4 regions of the Pseudovibrio sp. FO-BEG1 genome follow, and region 1 is predicted to be linked to each of the others. Evidence: riboswitches for the same ligand, from Rfam matches in the RefSeq annotation. Region 1 holds a riboswitch; each other region holds the start of a gene.
The links. A riboswitch is a leader RNA that binds a small molecule or an ion and turns the genes downstream of it on or off. The one in region 1 is predicted to bind cobalamin.

Region 1 (5,522 bases):
ACGCCCTTAATCGGGGCGCCAGCTTCACGCAGATTGGTCAGCAACAAAGCGACACCGCCACCACGCTTAGACAACTGCAAGGCGGAGTTGATGGAGCGACCAATGGACTCCATATTATCTTCCAAACGAAGCAAGAAACAGGAGATCAGCTCTCCGCGCTGTTTCTTACCTGCATTCAGAAAAGTCGGGGTCGCAGGCTGGAACCGATTGGAGATGATTTCATCCATCATCCACATAGCCAGGTCTTCATCACCGCGAGACAGAGCCAGCGCAGTCATCACCACACGGTCTTCGTATCGCTCCAGATAGCGTTTGCCATCAAATGTCTTGAGTGCATAGCTGGTGTAGAACTTAAAAGCGCCAAGGAACGTTGGGAAGCGGAACTTGCGTTCATAAGCTGCCACAAAAATGGCCTTCACAAAAGCAGGGTCATATTGGTCCAGAACCTCTGCTTCATAGTAGTTCTCGCGTACCAGATAAGACAGTTTCTCTTCCAGAGAATGGAAGAACACCGTGTTCTGGTTCACATGTTCCAGAAAGTACTGACGCGCAGCCTGGCGGTCAGCGTCAAACTGAATTTTGCCCTCTGCGTCATAGAGGTTCAGCATGGCGTTCAGCGCGTGATAATCAAGACCCTGTTGTCCGCTGTCCGGTTGTTCTAAGAGTGTTGTTTCCAAAATAAATCTAACCCCTGACGAACCCGCGCAATGTCTGTTTCCGTGCCAGCAAGTTCAAACTTGTAAAGGCAAGGGCAGTTGCATTTCGCGGCAATAATTGTGCCTGCATGGGCGAAGAACGCCCCAAAGTTTCGGTTGCCGGAGGCGATGACACCTCGCAGCAGGTTTCGATTGGCCGCATCATTCAAAAATCGGATCACCTGCTTGTGCACCGCCCCTCGCCCTTCGCCGTCCGCATAAGTTGGCGAAATCAGCACAAAAGGATGCGTCATCTGAGGCATAGGCTCAGAAGCACGATACGGTATGCGCTCTGCCAATAGGCCGAGGCATTCAACAAAGCGATGGGTGTTTCCGGATGGGCTTGAGAAGTAGACCAGCCCGCTCACGAGATCAGGCGAGCGCGCTTATCTTATCTGGGCGAAAACCAGCCCAGTGTTGGTCGCCAGCAACAACAACAGGGACCTGGCGATACCCAAGCTCCTGTACAGCAGCGAAAGCATCTGTGTCCTGAGAAAGGTCAATCACGTCGTAGGAGATTCCAGCGCTGTCCAGCGCGCGAGTGGTAGCGGTGCACTGCACGCAAGCAGGCTTGGAATATACGGTAATGCTCATGCTTCAAACCCCGTAGCATGGGCGAAGAGGCAGGGGATGAGAGGCCAACGCTGCGCTGGAACGCAAACGTGCCCGCAACCCAAACAGGCCCTCCGCCCGTGGTTGTTAAAATGTCCCTTGGCAGGTCTCCTGACTTCACAGCTCTGGCACAGGCTCTCTACCTTCCCGGAATACGATCCAGTGGCATAAATGAGAGCCCGCTTGCTGCTTACAGTTGCGGGGGCAGTCCCGGAATCTCACCGGCTTCCCTCTTAGCTTGCGAGTCACCCCCGCAAGAACCAAGATAGCTCATATAGTGCATTTGCGTAGGAGGCGGTCAACATATAGAAGTCTATGCACAGCTTATTGTTGTGGAATGCCGTAAGCGCCAGAGTGGCAAATGGACTGAACATACAATCTAACTTATCCAATCCAGAATGGCCCTCTCAGTAAAATTCTAACGATTGATCAACTCAAATTTGGTAAACGAACCTTTTGAACTCAGAGAAACGCATTAGTAAGATTAGCTTCAAATCATAATTCTTGACCAAACTCTGAACTATCTTAGATTTATTAATTTCCTAACAAAGCCTCACAAACAGAGTTTCAGCGAACCATGCCTCAAATCCCTTCTTTAAAAAGCATACAGGCGTTTGAAGTGGTTGTGCGGCGTCTGAGTTTTAAGGATGCGGCGGAGGAATTGCATGTAACGCCGACGGCAATCAGTCATCAGATCAAGAACCTTGAAGAGCATTTTGGGGTGGCGTTGTTCCACCGTCTGCCGCGATCTCTTCGTCTAACGAAAGAAGGGGAAATTTACGCCCCTTTTATCCGAGAAGCTTTTGAGAAGTTGAATGCCGGGTCTGCGGCTCTCTTGAATGATGACCTTGATGGTACACTGACAATTACCACCACCAACTCCTTTGCCTCAAACTGGCTTGTACCACGGCTCAAGCGATTTTCAGAGCAGAACCCATTGATTGCTGTGAAAGTTCTGGGCTCCGATGAGTTACTTATCTTTCCACAAGACAACATCGATCTGGCAATCCGATATGGCGAGTCCGATCATGTTGACTTACACGCTGCCTGGATATTGGATGATTATGTTTCAGCTGTGTGTGCCCCAGATTATCTGCCTGCATCGCCAGAGCTATCAATGCTTCAGAAAGGCCAGTTGATACAGTATGAGTGGACAGGATTTTCAGACAAAGACCCGAGCTGGGAGGGGTGGTTCAGGAGCCAAGGGTTTAGGTTTGCTCCACAAAAACCAGTCAATACGTTTTCCGAAGAGCATATGTGCATCTCAGCGGCCAGAGATGGACACGGGGTTGCTTTGGTTAGTTTGATCGCAGCAGCACGAGACCTGGAAGAAGAACGCTTGGTTGCGCCATTCGATTACTCTGTCAAAAACAAAAGCTATTATCTGGTTTGTCCCAAGTCTTCAGCTAACAGGGCGAAAGTCCAGGTGTTTCAGGATTGGCTGCTGGATGAAGCAGATATGTTTCGCGATAGCGCGATAGGTCAGCGTTTCTTTGAAAAGTAAGTGATGCCCTGAATCTCATTCAGCCGTCAGCTGAAATCTCTGATGTTGTTCTTTATTTTGTACTCAAGGTAGGACTGAGCCTGACCTTCTGGTCTCCATGAGAGAGATCAAAAGCTAATGGCAGAGGCAGTCCCATGCGGTCGCAAGATCAAATTCAAAGACTAATCAATCAATATAGTTTCACTCTGGATTCTGGGAACCTCAAAGGGTTCGCCGCCTTGTTTAAAGAGGCAAGCTGGCACTTTGACGGCTCGGAGCCAGTTCATAGCAGCAAGGACCTGTATGATCAGGTTCTAACGCGAGTCATCTTGTACGAAGACGGAACACCCCGCACCCGTCATATGACCACCAACTTGGACATACGAGTTGATGAAGAAGCTGGCAGAGCTGAGTGCCAACGATATATCGTCGTTATTCAGCAAGCCGATGACTTTCCATTGCAGGTTATCTACTCAGGTGAGTATTTTGATGAGTTTATCCGCCAGCAAAATGGGGAATGGGGCATGGAAGGCAACATGCATCAAGGAAAAGAGGCCTTGTTAGCAGGTGTTCTATCTACTGTTTTACTCCAGCCGGACGGGACACCTAAGACCCGACACATCTCTACCAACATCCAGCTTGAGATTGACAAGGAGGCCAGCATTGCAATCTGCAAACGCTATGGCCTTGTAGTACAGCAGACAGCTGACCTTCCCTTAAAGCCAATCTTCTCGGCGGATTACTTTGATACTTTTTCTAAAGTGGATGGTGTCTGGCGCTTTACGAAATGTGAGCTTAAGCGCGCATTTGTCGGAGACCTTTCACACTTGTTCTCGCAGGAACTCGCATAACTTCCGGTGCCCCCACAATCCAGAAAAGCAGACACAAGGAGACGTCTCTGATGACAACGCTTTTACAAATTGATGCCAGTATTCGGGGCAGCGAGAGTATTGTTCCGGAGTACAACTCCATTTCCCGCAGCATCTCAGCAACCTTCATGAAAGAGTGGCAACAGCACAAACCAAATGACACAGTGATTTGTCGTGATGTTGGTAGACATCCACCGGACCATATAACTCAGGATTGGATAGCAGCGGTTTTCACTGCCCCAGAAAACAGGAGTGACACACAAAATGCATTACTTGCTCAGTCAGACAACCTGATTGCTGAATTGGAGCAAGCCGACATCATAGTCCTGTCTACTCCGATGTACAATTACGGCATGCCAGCTGTTCTAAAGGCTTGGTTTGATCAGGTAATGCGTATCAACAAAACTTTCAGCTTTGACCTGGCTCGTGGTGATTATCCGATTGAGCCAATTTTATCTGGCAAAAAGTTGGTTGCGATCACGTCTTCAGGAGAGTTCGGATTTGGGCCTGGTGGTATTCGTGAAAGTCGGAACCATCTCATGCCGCATATTAGAACCTTAAAAGGATATCTTGGGGTTGATGAACTGTTTGAAGTCGCAGCTGAATACCAAGAGTTTAATGACACACGACATAAGACCTCCGTGCAAGATGCGCATGCAAAAGCGAGAGATTTGGCCGCAAAGCTTGCTTTACTGTACTAGAGGTTCAGTCTAAGCAACAGCCAAAAACTAAACCCACCATCTGGTGGGTTTAGAGCTGTCAGTTCCAGAAAAGATCGTGTTTGCTCTTCACTCAGACCCAACTTGCTGAATGTGAAAAGTGTCTCTGAGCTCATCACCTTCTTTCAAGGCGCTACCAAGCGTATGCAGGTGACCATAATTGACGTAAAGCTTGCCTTTCACGACAACTCCAGTGGTTGGGTAAACATCACCCATTTTGAATGCTTGCCCTATGGATGCTGAGCTCCAGTCATCATCAGAAACGAGTTGGAACACCGTGTTGGAGACAATTCCAGAAGCACGATTGGTGATTGCGATAAGCTCATCAGGACCAGTCAAAACGAGGCCATCGGTACCAATGAGTGGCTGAGGCAATGCTACTTCAGTGAAGGCTGATGGATCATTCAGAGGGACTTTGAAAAGCGAACCATCACTTTTCTTGGCCACAAGAAGATATCCATTCTTATGATATTGTATCCCGTTCAAATTAAACCCGTCACCAAGAAACCTCTCATGGGAAAGAAACACGCTGGCTTTGCCAGATGGCGTAACTTTGTAAATGGATGCAGCCAGGCTATCCGTAATGTAGGCATTGCCATCCGCATCGACTGTTAGGTCATTTGCAAACTTTTTCTCAGCAGGCTTGAGATCTGACAAATCAATGAACTTTAGAGGGGCGCCCGTTGCTAAATCGTAGATCCCCAAGGACACTGATGCGAACTTATCTGAGGGAGCGCTGCGCGTTGCGACACCATAGTCAGAGCTGTTGACCAGCAATCGCCCTCTTTCTGCATCAACGCGAACTCCAACAACAGAACGAAGGCGTTCATCATCAACCAGACGAGTTGTTGTCCCATCCTTGTTAAGTGCGATAACTTCGCCTTTTCTTATTGAGCCAAGTAAAAATCGCTCACGCTTTGCATCATATTCCAGCCCTTCAGGGTAAAGCGCTTTGCTTTCTACGGAAATCCCAACACTCTCTTTTGCATCAAACTCCAAAGTCGTCTGTTGGGCTACCGCTGACGAAAACATTAAGAGAGATAGAGCAGATACTCTCCATAAAGTACGGATACTGTTTCTCATGGAGTGTTACCTCATGTTGTTGCTCGTTTATGCTCATGAGGCTAAAGACGCAAGCTACCGC
Region 2 (5,522 bases), 1.4 Mb from region 1:
ACTGCCAATGCGTAGAAAAATACACTGAATAGGGCGATCAGGGAGAGGAGGCTGAATGAAGATTCCAAGCGTTACAACTCCTGTAATGCGAGGACCTACTTATAGCTGTGCCAAGAGGATTGGTCAAAACCTCTTGGCGAATTTTGCAATGCTTTCCGTTAAGGGCAGGTTGTCGGAGCTTATTGGCGCTTTCTGGAAAGCTGGCGCCCTAAAGCGGGCACCAAAGGCTGATCATGCTGCTTCGAACGGGATAGCGATGTCGGACTTGCGTTCCATCCACTCTGGCACTGGCAGGCCTTTTTCGCGCAGAAATGTTGGGTTGAACATCTTGCCCTGATAGCGGGTGCCATAATCACACAGCACGGTCACGATGGTGTGGGCCGGACCAAGTTCTTTTGCCAGACGAATAGCGCCAGCTACGTTGATGCCGGAGGAGCCGCCGAGGCAGAGGCCTTCGTTCTGCAGCAGTTCGAAGTTGATCAGGAGGCCTTCTTCATCCGAGATGCGGTAAGGGATGTCGATCGGCGCGTCTTCCAGATTCGCGGTGATGCGGCCCTGACCGATGCCCTCTGAGATGGAGGAGCCTTCGGACTTCAGCTCGCCATGGGCGTAGTAATTGTAGAGCGCTGCGCCGTGTGGATCAGCGAGGCCGATCTTGATGTTCGGGTTCTTTTCCTTCAGACCGATACCGGTACCCGCCAGTGTGCCGCCAGTGCCGACTGCGCAGATGAAACCGTCGACTTTGCCGTCGGTCTGCTGCCAGATTTCCTGAGCGGTGGTTTCAATGTGACCCTGACGGTTGGCGACATTGTCAAACTGGTTGGCCCAGATGGCGCCTTGCGGATGGGTCTTGTTCAGCTCTTCTGCGATGCGCTGAGAAACTTTGATGTAGTTATTCGGGTTCTTATACGGAACAGCCGGAACTTCGATCAGCTCAGCACCTGCAATGCGCAGCATGTCTTTCTTTTCCTGAGACTGGGTCTCGGGAATGACGATGACAGAGCGGTAGCCCAGTGCGTTGCCGACCAGTGCAAGGCCGATGCCGGTGTTGCCTGCGGTGCCTTCCACGATGATGCCGCCTGGCTTCAGGGTGCCGCGTTTGACGGCATCGCGGATGATGAAGAGCGCAGCGCGGTCCTTGACGGACTGGCCCGGGTTCATGAACTCAGCTTTGCCGAGGATTTCACAGCCGGTACGCTCAGAAGGGCCTTTGAGGCGAATGAGGGGGGTGTTGCCGATAGCTTCGATGGCAGAGGCGCGCGTGTCCATAGTGTCTCTCAAATAACTCGTATCAGGATAAATTTCAGAATGCGGGTATTCGACCCCTTTTGAGACCACGCTACTGTGCTGGCCCGGCAAGAACAAGAAATGGGCTGCCAAAGGGTGCGTTAGACTAGGATATTATTCTCTTCGGATTTCCGTAGGAGAATAAAATTGCTCACGGGGTGTGTGCGGTTCGAATGTGCGCGCTAAATGCGATTTGAGAGAGTATCGATTTGCGCGCAGCTGGTTCCTGTCAGGATCTGCTTTCCAGCCAAGAGATGGCGTCTTTGGTGGCCTTCCAGAGGATTTCACCATTCTCTCCTGCGCGGAGCATGAAAGAATTATGAACTTCCTCTGGAACAGGCTGCACCTCCAGCAGGTTCACCTGCGTATCCAACGCTGGGGCAAAAGCTTCCTTGCGGGTGACCACAAAGCGCTCATCCGTTGGTACGCGGGACTGGTCCTTCTTCAGAGCAGCCGACTGCATGGCTTTGCTGTGGCTGTCTGGCTGCATCACGGTCACCGCAATGGCCCTGCCATCTGGCAGGAGATGGGTTTCGTTCTGCTGGACTTCGGAGTTGTAAATGACTTCGCCGTGCTGATCGATCAGCTCGACCCATAGGGTTTTGCGGCCCTGAATTTCGACTTCACCTACCCAGATGGACAGATCGCTTTCCAGCGGGTCTGCATAAGGGGCTTTGGGTGGTGGGGCGACGGTGACGGCGAGGTAGTCCTCTGGCATGGCGTAGGTGTTGCCGTCCGCGGACTTATCAATAAGCTGCGGGCCGGAAGGTGTGACCGGATCCGTTGCAGGAGGTGTTTCTGCCAGAGCAGGCGCGGCCAGCGTGAGCGGCGCAGCGAGACAGGCGGCAAGAAGACCAGATTTTGCGAAGCGAAAATTCAAGACGTGCGACAGACCGCACAGCGGAAACAGACTACTCATTGATGGCTCCCTGACTTTCACGCAGCAACTTTCCCAGAGGGGGCGCCTTATTGTGTGCAATAACACAGTCATCACGAAGTAGTGACTATGATAAATTGCACCAGATACATTAGAGGTATACGTATTTACTTAGAGTATCTATGCCATAATAATTGTATATAAATTATGTTTCGCGTATTTATACTTTCAGCTTATTTAATTGCTATTGTATAAAATTTTCATTGTGTTGATTTGCTATATGAAATGGAGAGAACTGTGATGGATGTCTCAGTTTCTCTCATTGGCAAAAAAATCACTTATTTTTTCAAGTGGCTTAAGTTTTTGAAACAACAGCGCTTCATTTCTGCCCCTTTTGTGTGGGGTGCGCCTGCCTGTAGTGCGGCGTTTTAAGTGCTGCGTGATATGCACAGCTCTCCCAGCTTATGAACTCCCCGATAATTTGGGGAGGCGTTGCTTGGCTAGTTGGTTGCCATATGCAGGATCAGGGTGAGTTTTGCGGCGAAATGGAGTGCCTCCGCTTTTGTGCGGAAGAGAGTTCTACCCAGATGGACTCCGTTTCTTCGGCCTGCGGCACTTGCCAGTGCTGCGGTTTCGCTGCGCGTGAACATGGTTTTCTACCCACTGTTTTTATTATTGTAGGGTTAGACGCGCGCGCACGAATTCTGTGAGATGAAACACTGATTTAAAGGGGAGGGGAAATTCAAAAAGGATGGCTCCCCGGGCCGGATTCGAACCAGCGACCAAGCGGTTAACAGCCGCTTGCTCTACCACTGAGCTACCGGGGATCATGACACCCTTGCGAGTTTGCCTCGCCGTTTGCGTGAGGAGGCTTTTACAGAGGCATGGTGTGTTTGCCAAGTCGTTTTTTAGGAATTTTTCGATTTGTGGACAGTTTCTCGTTTTTTTTATTGAGATATCCAAGGGGGTTAGCCAGAAATCTCCAAAAACCGCGGATTTTGCGGGTTTGATTTTCCGGTGATGTTGGAATCCTCACAAAGACAATTGACAGGGGAGCTGATTGCGCCCCACACTTAAGCCCAGAACTCCAGTTTCTTTTCGTCTGTGCCGAGGCTCCAGGCGGAAGGATTAAACGGGAATGCGGTTCCATATATATGGAAGTAAGCCGCAGCTGCCCCCGCAACTGTGAGCGGCGAGATCATTGCGATAATCCCACTGGCCTTTCTTAAGGCTGGGAAGGGGCTGTGATCGACAGAGCCGCAAGCCAGGAGACCGGCTGGAGATATGATTTGACATAGGACTGCTGTCGGGTGGACGGCGAGAGGTGCTCATGACACATATTTCCCTGTCTCCGTGTGAGACAGCTGCTGTACTTTCATATTCTTTGAGTGAAGCTTCGGCTTCCATGCGCTTGCTGATCAGCTAATTCAGATGGCTGAACAGAGCGGCGACCTTTGCGTTCGCCATTGTCTCGTAACGGGCGGTGCTCGTTCCGGGAAAAGCGTATATGCGGAAAAACTGGTTTTAAGCAGCGGGCGACGCCCGACTTATATTGCGACAGGCCAGGCCTTTGATGGTGAAATGGAGGAACGTATCGCGCATCATAAGATGCAGCGAGGCGACCTTTGGGACACTGTTGAGGAGCCGCTGGAGCTTGTGCGCGTGCTGAAAGAGCATGCCCATGCGGAGTGCGCCATCCTCGTTGATTGCCTAACGCTTTGGCTTTCCAACCTTATGCATGCCCAGCGGGACTGGAGCGTTGAGCTTGAGCAGCTGCGTGCTGTGCTCTCCGATCTGCCATGCCCCGTTGTGTTTGTTGGCAATGAGGTGGGCATGGGCATTGTGCCTGAAAACGCCATGGCCCGCGCCTTTCGTGATGAGGCCGGGCGCCTCAACCAGCGTATCGCTGAGTTTTGCCACTACGTGATGTTTGTTGCTGCCGGTCAACCGTTGCAGCTGAAGCCTGCTGTTTTTCCGGAGATTTCCCTATGACTGTTTCTTTTGCTGCCCCTTCTAAAAAAATTCCTGCTGTCATTATCACTGGTTTTCTGGGTGCCGGAAAAACCACATTGGTCCGCAGTCTTTTGATGAAAGCGCAGGACAAGCGCATTGCGCTCATCGTCAACGAGTTTGGCGAGATGGGCTTTGATGGATCGCTGGTCAATGGTTGTGCTGATCCGGATTGTTCAGCTGAGGAAGTGGTGGAGCTGGCCAATGGCTGCATCTGCTGTACGGTGGCGGATGATTTTCTGCCAACCATGGAAATGCTTCTGGAGCGGGAGCAAGTACCGGATGTGATCGTGATTGAGACCTCTGGTCTGGCTTTGCCGCAGCCTTTGGTGCGGGCATTTAATTGGCCTTCCGTGAAACCGCGCGTCACCGTCGATAGTGTGGTGACTGTGGTGGATGCGCCAGCAGTTGCTGCTGGCAAGGTAGCCTCTGATGAAGAGGCGGTTGCGGCGCAGCGTGCTGCAGATGAGGCGCTGGACCATGAAAGCCCGGTAGAAGAGCTGTTTGCTGACCAGCTGACCTGCGCCGACCTTGTTGTGCTTTCCAAAGCAGATCTTTTGACTGATGAAGAGCTTGCTGCGGTGAAGGCAACCATCAATGGCCGTTTGCGCGATGGGGTTGAGATTGTGGCTACCTCTCATGGTGAGCTGGCACTGGATGTTCTGCTGGGCCGGGATGCCGGGGCAGAGGATGATATGGACTTGCGTCTTTCTCATCATGAAGCGCAGCATGCTCACGACCACGACCACGACCACGACCACGACCACGACCACGACCACGACCACGACCACGACCACGACCACGACCACGACCACGACCACGACCACGACCACCACCATCATCATCACGATCATTCCCATGATGACTTTGAGAGTTTTGTGCTGCCAACCCGCCGGTTTGCCTCCATTGAGGAGGTGAAAGCTCAGGTGGAGGCGGCCATGAAGGTTTCCGGCGTGCTGCGGATTAAAGGCAGTGTGGTGGTGGAAGGCAAAGTGGCGCCGGTGCTGGTGCAGGCGGTTGGCCCACGTGTGGAAGCCTGGTTTGCGGCTGGCAGTGAAAGCCATTCCAAGCTGGTTGTGATTGGTCTTGCAGGATTGGACAAGCATAGCGTGAATGCTGCGCTGAGTGAATTTGAGTTGGTTTCTGCCTGATGCACGTACTTGTCGGGCAATCACGCCGATTGGATGATGGAGAAGAGGCTGTCGATCTGGGGCAGACGCCTGCGGATGTTGTGTTTTTAAGCGCAGCGGACACAGAGCTTGCTGGCCTTGCGGCCGCCCATGCCCAGCATGAGGGCTACTCCCTGCGGCTTGCCAGTTTTCTGGCGCTGTCCCATCCGTACTCTGTT
Region 3 (5,522 bases), 500 kb from region 1:
AACCTGCTGCGCATTTAGGAGCCATCGGCTTCAACTGTGTGCGCATGTGGTTCGTTGTGCTGTTTCTGGGCGCCTATATGTTTGCAACCGGCACATGGAATACCGTTGATTCTAGCCATGCATCACTCATCTTCTTGTCTGGCTTTATCGGCATCTTCATGGGGGACACACTGTTGTTCCTCACCCTCAATCGCATGGGGCCGCGCCGTACAGCCATTCTGTTCTCTATGAACGCACCCATGTCAGCTCTGCTGGGCTGGTTGTTCTTGTCTGAGGAGCTGTCTCTGCAGGCCGTTATCGGCATTGCCTGCGTTCTTGTCGGCGTTATCCTCGCCATCGCATTCGGAAAGCGCAAAGACCAACTGCATAAATGGGAAGCAATCAGAGGTCCGGTCGTGGTCGGCGTCCTCTTCGGCACTTTGGCGGCTCTCTCCCAGTCCGTGGGTTCGATCATCATCCGTCCCGTCATGGAAAGCGGCGCTGATCCTGTCGCGATCTCCCTCATGCGCTGTACTATCGCTGCCTTTGGCTTGCTGGCGCTGTTCTACCTGCCAGGCCGTCCATTCCGCCTTGCAAACCCGATCAACAAAGAGATCGTCGCACTCGCATCCTTGTCCGGCATGCTTGGCATGGGCATCGGTATGACCTTGATCCTCTATGCGCTCAGCGGCGGCGAAGTAGGCATTGTCTCTACGCTTTCCGCAACAACACCAGCAATGATGCTGCCAGTTCTCTGGTGGCAGACCAAAGAGTTCCCAGCCATCGGTGCATGGATCGGAGCACTCCTCGTTATTGTTGGCTGTGCACTGATCTTCATGAGCTAATCAGCGAGAAAGATCATACTCTATCTAACCACCACAAGCAGGTGCGACCGACTAAGGCCGCACCGCAAGATCTGGTAGTGGAACAATCACTTGCAATTTCTGTGAGTTTACCCGGCAATTGGTCGAATTTTATCAAGTTCCTTGCAGAGGCAGTTGACGGAAGCCCCCGAAATCTGATCAATAGCCGGGTATTTGGTATTTTTATCGATCAGATGAAAATGAAAAGGGAACACGGTCCTATTGGATAAGCCGTGGCTGCCCCCGCAACTGTAAGCGTAGAGTTGTTGCTCACACATGCCACTGATGCTGTTGTTTAAAGCAGTGTTGGGAAGGCGGAGCAGCAATAAGGACGCGCAAGCCAGGAGACCTGCCAGATGCAGTCACTCACCCAAAGCACGGGGCGTGCTAAGGGGCGGTATTCCGTTCAGGTGACATTCACAGTGCGTCTGACCGGCAATCAAACACACCTCTTTTCAAGAGGTTAGAGTAGATTTCTCCAAAGACGCACAATGCAATCAACAGCATAGCAGTTCTGAAAGCTGCTGTGAATGGTGGACCAAACTCGTGCGTAACACATCTTGGATCGCAGCTACCCTCAAATCCGGCGTAGCTCTCTCAGCACTCCTCAGCTCAACCCTCGCATCAACTGCGCAGGAAGCTGATCTCGACGAAGTCATCGTCATCGCCAACAGAACGGAAACCGAAGCCGGCAAAGTCGGCTCCACAACCCATGTCGTCACCGAAGAAGACCTTAAAAACGATGGCGCTACGTTCGTCTCTGAATACCTGATCAAACTCCCAGGCATTTCCTTTTCGCAGAACGGAGGGGCGGGGAAAGCAAGTGCTCTACGCATCCGTGGAATGAGCGGCTACTACACAAAAATCCTTGTTGATGGGGTCGATATTGCAGACCCATCTGGAACGCAAGTCGAAGCGCGTCTTGAGCACATTCTGTTAAACGATGTGGAGCGAATTGAGATTCTGAAAGGTTCGCATAGTGCTTTGTATGGCGGACAAGCTGTTGGTGGTGTCATCAACATCATTACCAAGCGAGCTGAGCCTGGCACCGTAAAACACAATGCTGCGGTGGAGGGTGGTAGTTACGGGACTGTGAATGCGTCCTATGGGTTTCAGGCTGCTACTGATAAAGCAGACATTGCAGTTAATGTGCAGCGTTACCATACCGATGGTTTCAGCGCGCAAACTCCCAAAGGCGGGGCTGCAGATGAAGACGGATATGAAAACCTGACCTTCTCTGCAAAAGGCTCCGTCGATGTTACAGATGCATTGAACTTATACTTTGTCGCTCGCGGTACAGATGGTCATAGCGAGTATGATGGCTTTAATAATCCTGATGCCCGCAACGAACAGGACTATCGCCAATACATTGGTAAACTGGGAGCAAATTTTGCTTGGTTGGATGACCGTATGACAACCGATGCTTCATTCCAGATTGTTGATACCACTCGTAAATACTACGGTGACAATCCTGGTACATATAAAGGCGATCGCTATAAGTTTGATGTGTTGAACACCTTCGATGCAACCGATGAAATCACGTTGAATTTTGGCGGTGATTGGATGCATGAAGATTATGCTGAATATGGCAGCAGTCGTATATTTGGTGGCTTTGTTGAAGCAATGGTTGAACCGACTGACGAGCTTAGTCTCTCTGTGTCATCCCGTTTGGATCACCATTCTCGTTTTGGAACATACTGGTCTGGTCGCGCGACCACGTCCTACCAGTTGCTGGAAGGAACACGCTTCCGTTCAAGTTTTGGCAATGGCTTCCGCGCACCTTCTCTCAACGAGTTATTCGGCAAATGGGGAGCCAATCCAGATCTGAAGCCAGAAACAAGCGTGAGCTTTGATGCTGGTATCGATCAGGACTTCCTGGATGGTAAAGTACGTCTTGGAGCAACTTACTTCCACATACTGACTGAAGATCTCATCGCGTACACAAGCAAGTACGAACAGATCGACGGCTTGTCCCGCAGTCAGGGCGCAGAACTCTCCGCCAGCTGGGATGTGCTCGATAACCTGAGTTTCAATGCTGCTTACACCTACACATGGGCTGTTGGGCCGGATAAAAAACGTCTGCGCCGTGTGCCTCTGCATGATGTCAATGTCGGCGCCACGTATAAGCCGGTGGATGTTTTGTCTCTCAACCTCAACACCAGTTATGTTTCTGGCATTGAAGACAACGGAGACCTCGACGATTTTGTCTTGGTCAACGCAAAAGCGGCTTATCAGTACAATGATAATCTGACATTCCACGTTCGCGGCGAGAACCTGTTGGATCAGGACTATGAGCGGATCAAGGATTATCAGACACCGGGCCTTTCCGTTTACGCTGGTGTTAGCGCCAGTTTCTGATTAAGTATGCCGCTCAGCAAAGGTTGGGCGGCATTCTCTGGTTTCTTCAGTACTGCCCGATGCTGCGTCCCAAACTCTCACGCTGCTCAAAAGGTCTAAATGCGAAATAAGATCAAAAAGATCATGCAGACCGCACTGCTGATGACGCTGGTTATCAGCCCGGCAGCGGCCCATGCAGATGTGAGTGGAGTGAGTGCACCCAGACGGGTCGTATCCATGAACCTGTGCACCGACCAGTTTTCCATGTTGCTCGCAGGTGAGGGGCAGCTTGTCTCGGTTTCCAGATTGGCATCAGACCCAACGCTCTCTGTCATGAGTGAAGAGGCAAAAGCCTACCCGATCAACTTCGGCGGGGCAGAAGAGATCTACCTGATGAACCCGGATCTGGTGATCGCAGGCACCTATACCAATCAAACCACCGTGCAGATGCTACGCGGCCTTGGCATCACCGTGGTGCAGGTTCCGCCGGTGCGCACTATCCCGGATATCGCCAGAGAACTCCGCCGTCTCGGTAAAGTGCTGGGACAAGAGCAAAAAGCTGAGGCACTGGCCAGCCGGTTTGAGGCTACCGTTCAGCGTTTTGTAGAAGCACAGCCCGATGAGAAAGCACGGGCAGGAGTCTATTACGCCAACGGCTACACCGCTGGGGATGGCAGCCTTGTCAACGAGCTGATCACGACAGCAGGCCTGCAGAACATCGCCAACAATATCGGCCTCAAAGGCACCAGCAAACTGCCACTTGAACTGCTGATCCTGGAAGACCCGCAGTTGCTTGTTGAGGGTACTCAGTTTTCCGACAAACCTGCATTGGCATTTGAGCTGCTGGCTCATCCGGCCTTAAAACGAACACTCGGCAACAGTGGACGCGTTTTGATGGAAGACAAATATACCATCTGTGGCCTGCCGTTTGTCGCCGAAGCCATAGAGAAACTGGCTAATCAATCCAAACGCTTGGGGGCACAAGCTGAATGACAAAGCATCCTGATGCCCCTCTGATCGTAATCCTCGGCCTGATCGCAATCACGCTGTTCCTGACCTCTCTCATGATCGGCGCTGCTGATCTGACAGTAACTCAGCTCATAGAAGCAGCTTTCGCTGCCGAGAAAACGCCGGTTTCCATCGTCTTCTGGGAGATCCGTGTGCCGCGTGCTCTGCTGGGGGTGATCACCGGCGCAACGCTTGGGTTGTCTGGAGCAGTCCTCCAGGGCCTTTTGCGCAATCCACTTGCAGAGCCGGGCCTGATCGGCGTCAGCTCCTCCGCCAGCCTTGGAGCTGTGATTGCAATCTACACCGGTCTGACTATCACCATGCCTTACGCACTCCCAGCTTTCGCGCTACTGGGGGCTGCGATTGCTGCTGTTCTACTGCCAATGTTGGCAGGGGGAAGAGGGCAGACGCTGACACTGATCCTTGCAGGCGTCGCCATTTCCAGCATCGCCACCGCGCTCACGTCTTTAGCGCTCAACCTGTCTCCGAACCCGTTCGCAGCCATGGAAATTGTGTTCTGGATGCTTGGCTCGCTCAATGACCGGTCCATGCAGCACCTTTTCATCATTGCTCCATTTATTGTTGTCGGTTGGAGCTTGTTGCTCACCACCGGCAAGGGCCTCAATGCCTTGTCTTTGGGGGAAGAAACTGCCCACACCATGGGCGTCTCACTGCCTCGCCTGCGCTTCTGTGCTATTGCCGGAACTGCGGCCAGTGTCGGTGCTGTGACAGCGGTAACCGGCACCATCGGCTTCATCGGCCTGATCGTCCCGCATTTGCTGCGCAAGATGGTAGGGGGAGAGCCGCAGCGCCTGCTCATTCCAAGTGCGATTGCGGGAGCTTGCCTGCTGACCCTCGCTGATATCACGGTAAAGCTCTTCGGTCCTCAGTCCAACCTGAAGCTGGGTGTACTGACGGCAATCGTCGGGGCGCCGTTCTTCCTCTGGCTGATCATCAAACAGCGGAGGGCGTTGATCTGATGCTGCTGCAACTCAAAGACCTTTCCGTCAACTACGGGCCAAAGAACATCCTCTCTTCAATCAATCTGGAGATTGGGAAAGGCGAGATTGTTGGCCTGATCGGACCAAACGGATCGGGTAAGTCCACCTTGATGAAGGCGATGGTTGGGCTCATCCCATCAAATGGTGAGATCAGCTACGACAATCGGCCTCTAAAAAACATCTCCGCACGCCAGCTATCAAAGCATGTTGCTTACATGGCGCAGGAGCGGGATGTGGCATGGGATCTGTCTGTAGAACGCATCTTGGCGCTAGGTTGCGAAGCCATTGGTGGCTCCGTTCGCACTCCTAAACATAAAGCAGAACTGGAAGAAGT
Region 4 (5,522 bases), 2.2 Mb from region 1:
ACTGCCCCAACAAAAAAGGCCCGCAAATGCGGGCCTTAATTCTTTGTAGAAAGCAGTACTTAGCGTGTAAGTGGCTTGTACTTGATGCGGCGTGGGTCAGCAGCGTGTGCGCCCAGACGACGAACCTTATCTTTCTCGTAGTCTTCGAAGTTACCTTCAAACCACTCAACGTGGGAGTCACCTTCAAAGGCCAGCATGTGCGTTGCCAGACGGTCGAGGAACATACGATCGTGCGAGATAACCACGGCACAACCTGCGTAGCTCTCAAGAGCGTCTTCCAGCGCTGCAAGGGTTTCAGTATCAAGGTCGTTGGTCGGCTCATCGAGCAGCAGCACATTAGCGCCAGACTTCAGAACCTTCGCAAGGTGCACGCGGTTACGCTGACCACCGGAAAGGTCGCCGACTTTCGCCTGCTGTCCTGCACCCTTAAAGTTGAAGGAAGAACAGTATGCGCGAGAGTTGATCTCTTTCTTGTCCAGGTAGATCACTTCAGCACCTTCGGAAATTTCTTCCCAAACGGTCTTGCTGTCATCCAGCTTATCGCGAGACTGATCTACATAGCCAAGATGCACGCGCTCACCAAGCTCAACCTTACCACTGTCAGGAGTTTCCTGACCGGTCAGCAGCTTGAAGAGGGTTGATTTACCAGCACCGTTTGGACCGATCACACCAACAATACCACCGCGTGGCAGCTTGAAGGACAGATCGTCAATCAGCAAGCGATCACCAAAGCCCTTGGAGACATTCTCAACGTCGATCACGTTGTTACCAAGACGCTCACCAACCGGGATCATGATCTGCTCGATGGTAGGCATACGCTCTTCCTGAGCAGCCAGCAGGTCGTCATAAGCCTTAATACGGGCTTTAGACTTGGTCTGGCGGCCTTTCGGAGACATACCCATCCACTCTTTTTCGCGCTTGATCGCACGAGAGCGAGCCATGTTCTCACGGCCTTCCTGCTCCATACGCTTGGTCTTTTTCTCAAGGTATGTGGTGTAGTTGCCTTCGTAAGGGATGCCCTGACCGCGGTCGAGCTCCAGAATCCAGCCAGTCACATTATCGAGGAAGTAGCGATCGTGGGTGATGATCAGAACTGAACCCTTGAACTCGCGCAGGTGGCGCTCCAGCCAGTGAACGGTTTCAGCGTCCAGGTGGTTGGTTGGTTCGTCAAGCAACAGCAGATCTGGCTCGGAAAGCAGAAGCTTACAAAGCGCAACGCGGCGGCGCTCACCACCGGAAAGGTTAGTCACAGGGCTATCGGATGGAGGGCAGCGCAGCGCTTCCATTGCCATCTCAACCTGGCTTTCCAGGTTCCACAGATCCTGAGCGTCGATCTCGTCCTGAAGCTGAGCACCTTCCTCGGCAGTCTCATCCGAGTAGTTCATCATCAGCTCATTGTAACGGTCCAGCTTTGCCTGCTTGTGCGCAACGCCTTCCATCACGTTTTCAAAGACGGTCTTGTCCGGGTCCAGATGTGGTTCCTGCGGCAGGTAACCAACCTTGGCACCTTCAGCAGCCCATGCTTCACCGGTGTACTCTTTATCCAGACCAGCCATGATCTTCAAAAGAGTGGACTTACCTGCACCGTTAGGACCAAGGATACCGATTTTCGCATCCGGGTAGAAAGACAGGTGAATGTTGTCGAGTACTTTTTTAGCACCGTAGGCCTTGGAGACCCCGTGCATGTGATAGATGAACTGGCGCGCCATGGACTGCCTGCATCTCCTGATCTGTGTAAACTAAGAATTCTCTGGGAAGCACTCATAGTGGAAGCTGCGCCACGGGGCAATCCATAACACTTCAGCGAAGATCAAATCCGCCGCTTTTTTCTTCCAAAATCAGGATTTTTGCAAAGCCGCCAGCTTCGCGAAAGCAAGAAAAAGGGCAGCAAGTAAAAACCGCTGCCCCTGCTAAAAGTAAACTCGTAGAAACTTAACCCATCTTCAGCTGCGGAACCACGGTAAGATTCCGAACCACGGCATTGTCTTCAATGGCCTTCAGGCCCTTCACAGCAAGGAAGGTCACAATAGGCTCAAAGACAACAATTGCCAGATAAGACAAGGCAAACTGCGCCCACGCCGTAAACGGTGTTGCCACTTCGCCAATCATCAGCCAGAAGCCAACCATACCAGTCACACCAGCATAGTACATAGCATCCAGCTTCAGGATCTGAGCAAAGCTCAGACGTTTGGTCAGGTCTTTGTCAAACAGCTGCTTACCGCCCAGATAATGAACGGAAATCAGCGGCAGCATCAAAGACAGGCTGTTCACGCCGAGGTGGTACATGTCCTGCGGATCAAAAGCGAGTGCCTGAAACAACAGGCCGATCGCAAACCCTAGCAGAACAGGCGTAAAGCCGAGTGTCAGATACATCGCCATCGCCCCAATAAAATGAAGCTCGGATGGCCCGACAGACATATGGAAACTCTGCATGAAAATGGAGAAGAAACCAGCAGCCAAAAGTGTTTTCAGCGGAGTAAGCGGCTCTTTCAGAAATTCAGAGATCTGCTCTTTGCAGCCCCAAACAAAAACGCCGACGGCACCTGCATTGGCAGCGATAACCTTGGCCGCAGAAACGTAACCCGGTTCAATATGCATTTAATATGCTCCTCTTCGCACCCACCGTGCGGTTTGAGTTTATGTTGTGTCGGGCAGGTTTCCTGGCTCATGGCTTTTGCATCACTCGCCTTCCCAGAGATCATCTCCAGTGGCTTTTATGAGGAACGCACCACGTAACAGTTGCGGGGGCAGCTGCGGCTCGGGCCCATCTTTGGTCATCCCTACCGCATTCCCTTTTCATCCAAGAAGCTTGGCTTCTATAGAACCCAACAGCCGGAATATCGTAAATTCCAGGAGAAGACACAACTAGAAATAAGAGGAGGTTGGGAAAACGCTCAACTCCTGAGATTTTTACTCAGAAGAAGCCACTGCAAGCTGCAGGCAAAAAAAGAGGCGTGTACCCGGTGGTACACGCCTTTAAGAAAGTTGACACTCCCCCATCCGAGTGCCAGCCGAAGCTGCATTTAGAGATATCAGAGTGCTCCATCCCTTCATTGATCTTCATCAAAATAAATAAAATTACTTCTGAAACAGCAGATATTATTCATTGTTGCAAAACTAGTCAGTCCTTCAATCGATTAAAACTAGAACAACTCAAATATATCTCTGAGAGACCTCAACGAAAGTCTCAGTATTTTCTACTAATTCTTACTCAGGCTGGTCACGGAGGGAGCCTGCCACGAAAACTTCCTGAGCCAATGTCTCTCTGGTGAAATCACAAAGCTCCAAGAATCAACCTTTCCGGAGACCTTATCTGGAGTTGTGCCGGAGGCTTCTTGTACCCCACTCTGGCCAGACGCAATCTGAATTTTCAAAGTGCCCACGCCTTTCCCTGCCAGCTGCAATAGCCCCAGATCTGTCTGTGTACGGCCCAGAAAGACTGTGGGGGCTGCGCCAATCCGATCCCAGATCGCACGCGCCAACTCCAAAGACGGGGTTTCACTAGAAGTCGCTGACACTTCAATAACCCTGAAACGTGGCAAACCATAGTTCAGCTCCACCATGGTGCGATCCACTTCATGATCACCAAAGCTCAGCACCCAGATTTCAAAGTGATGTTCTTTCAGGAAACCCACCAGTTCCTTCAAAGGCTGATAGGCGAACTCCCGATACTTGGCACCAACTGCTTTCGGCCCATTGAGAGACAAATGAGCTCGCACGCTTTCGCTGTAGTCAGCGAAACTGCCAAGATCTCCGTCAGCATTGGGTGGCACGACTTTATTGTCAGCGCTCTGTACAGCGGCGCTCCACAATGCACCATCGCCCACAAGCACGGCAACTCGGTCTTCCAGTGCCACAAACTCCGGGCTTTCCGTCCGCCCCATGCGCTCAATGCTCTCGATAATCCCGTGACGTGCTGAGGTGGAACTCCAGCTTGGCAGGATATTATCCCGCTCACCACCGGTTGGCTGCATGACTGAAACTGCGGAGTATAAAAACAAGCTGGACCACTGCATCGCTCAAGATCACCCAGAAGCTGTTCAAGCAAGATGGAGACCTACAATGCACATCAATTGCCCATAAAAAATGAACTAAATGCAGTTGTGAAAAGAGAAGAGAATCATGATTGACGGGCGGAATCTCTTTTCTCTCAACTTGAAGACAAATACGAGTATTCACGTATATAAGTAATTTCAATCACCGAAACTTTTACTTACAATTTTCATCAATTTGCTTTGAAAGCGTCAGATAAACGTCATATACGCCTCTCTTTTCGATACTTTTTAGGATGAAACCCTCAACTCCCTAGAATTCTTAATAAATGCGCAACAATTTCAAACAATTATGCCCAAGAATTTCTTGGGGTACCCAAATGCATTTCCGAGCCCTTTTACTTCCAGTATTGCTCTTACTTACGCTGATTGGTTTATCGTTACACTTCATGTCGGTGTCTTCGTATGCGTCAATTTTTGATCCAGCGAACACCAGCCTTCAAGGCTCGTTAAATCAGGCAGAACTCCTGACACAGCAGCAGAACCTATGGACCATTTTGTCCGTGGGATTATTTGCGCTTGGTGTTCTTGGAATACTTGTCGTGTATTCCAGCCTGTTCATTCAGGAACGTATGCGGGCGTCCCGCTTCTTCAACCGCGCATTGCTTCTGATCGTAATCAGCTCTGCTGCATGCTTGTTGATTGACACCACTCTGAACCTGCCGGATGTCACAGCGCAGCTGACCCTTTGGCAGTCAGAGGTCGAGTTCATCCCTCAGAGCGAGGTCCATGCAGCCGCAATCCACGCCGCAATGGCCGCTATGATTGCAGTGATCGCATACTTGCCCCTGTCACATCAGCTCACACTCCGCGCAACCATCATCCTTGCACTCACAGTTGGTACTGTTATCTACCCGGCTTACTTGAAAGGTGTACAAGGGCTGCTGTTACATCCAATCAGCCAAGGCACTGTTCTTTCAGTAGGTTTTGAGCAGATCGGCGGAGGGACTGTCGTCACCCTACTGGCAACCTTTGTGGCATTCTCCGGTATTTTCGTCACCGGCATCAAGAACTCGCCTGCCCTGCCTGAGTACATCCTGCGCAATACACAAAACTACAACGTGCTGCAGATCAAAGCTGGTGCAGCTCTCATGGCTGTCGGTGGCATTGGTTTTTCAGTTGGCAACACAAGCATTTACTCTGGTGAGCTGGGCGCTGCGATCTACAACGTTCTGGTCGCTGCGGGCATCTCTGTTACCTTGGGTGTTCTCTTTGGCTTCTTTGCGCCAAGAAAGGTAATGTATCCAACCATTCTGCTGAGCCTGATCGGCGGTCTTGCATCGGCACTTGGAAATGCGCAACACCTGACGATCGAAGGCGTAGCAGCCCTATCACTCGTGGCCTCCGCCCTTTCAGTCACAGCTGCCCGCATTGTCTTCATCCGGACCAAAACCCACAAAGTCACGATCTACTACACGAGCCTCGGAATCGGCTCATTAGTGGGCCTCTTTGGCTACACTCTGGCACTTC

Region 2: it holds a riboswitch for cobalamin, as region 1 does, so the genes downstream of both, cobU (bifunctional adenosylcobinamide kinase/adenosylcobinamide-phosphate guanylyltransferase) here and nrdH (glutaredoxin-like protein NrdH) in region 1, are expected to answer to the same signal.
Region 3: it holds a riboswitch for cobalamin, as region 1 does, so the genes downstream of both, PSE_RS13560 (TonB-dependent siderophore receptor) here and nrdH (glutaredoxin-like protein NrdH) in region 1, are expected to answer to the same signal.
Region 4: it holds a riboswitch for cobalamin, as region 1 does, so the genes downstream of both, PSE_RS21095 (energy-coupling factor ABC transporter permease) here and nrdH (glutaredoxin-like protein NrdH) in region 1, are expected to answer to the same signal.

What each region holds. Positions count from the first base shown of each region.
Region 1 covers NC_016642.1:2,460,591-2,466,112, reverse strand. Annotated here, with positions in the region: gene nrdE (class 1b ribonucleoside-diphosphate reductase subunit alpha) at 1-677, opposite strand, end outside; gene nrdI (class Ib ribonucleoside-diphosphate reductase assembly flavoprotein NrdI) at 659-1,063, opposite strand; gene nrdH (glutaredoxin-like protein NrdH) at 1,068-1,289, opposite strand; cobalamin riboswitch at 1,391-1,587, opposite strand; gene PSE_RS11350 (LysR substrate-binding domain-containing protein) at 1,885-2,811, shown strand; gene PSE_RS26695 (nuclear transport factor 2 family protein) at 2,946-3,641, shown strand; gene PSE_RS11335 (FMN-dependent NADH-azoreductase) at 3,692-4,360, shown strand; gene PSE_RS11330 (SMP-30/gluconolactonase/LRE family protein) at 4,448-5,377, opposite strand.
Region 2 covers NC_016642.1:3,813,329-3,818,850, reverse strand. Annotated here, with positions in the region: gene cls (cardiolipin synthase) at 1-68, opposite strand, end outside; gene PSE_RS17070 (cysteine synthase A) at 232-1,269, opposite strand; gene PSE_RS17065 (hypothetical protein) at 1,517-2,206, opposite strand; gene PSE_RS27395 (hypothetical protein) at 2,665-2,814, opposite strand; tRNA gene PSE_RS17060 (tRNA-Asn) at 2,917-2,991, opposite strand; cobalamin riboswitch at 3,240-3,460, shown strand; gene cobU (bifunctional adenosylcobinamide kinase/adenosylcobinamide-phosphate guanylyltransferase) at 3,596-4,156, shown strand; gene cobW (cobalamin biosynthesis protein CobW) at 4,153-5,325, shown strand; gene cobN (cobaltochelatase subunit CobN) at 5,325-5,522, shown strand, end outside.
Region 3 covers NC_016642.1:2,958,921-2,964,442, forward strand. Annotated here, with positions in the region: gene PSE_RS13555 (DMT family transporter) at 1-824, shown strand, start outside; cobalamin riboswitch at 1,001-1,214, shown strand; gene PSE_RS13560 (TonB-dependent siderophore receptor) at 1,389-3,200, shown strand; gene PSE_RS13565 (ABC transporter substrate-binding protein) at 3,300-4,172, shown strand; gene PSE_RS13570 (iron ABC transporter permease) at 4,169-5,167, shown strand; gene PSE_RS13575 (ABC transporter ATP-binding protein) at 5,167-5,522, shown strand, end outside.
Region 4 covers NC_016642.1:4,686,071-4,691,592, forward strand. Annotated here, with positions in the region: gene ettA (energy-dependent translational throttle protein EttA) at 60-1,709, opposite strand; gene PSE_RS21095 (energy-coupling factor ABC transporter permease) at 1,933-2,598, opposite strand; cobalamin riboswitch at 2,633-2,844, opposite strand; gene PSE_RS21100 (hypothetical protein) at 3,201-4,016, opposite strand; gene PSE_RS21105 (EAL domain-containing protein) at 4,442-5,522, shown strand, end outside.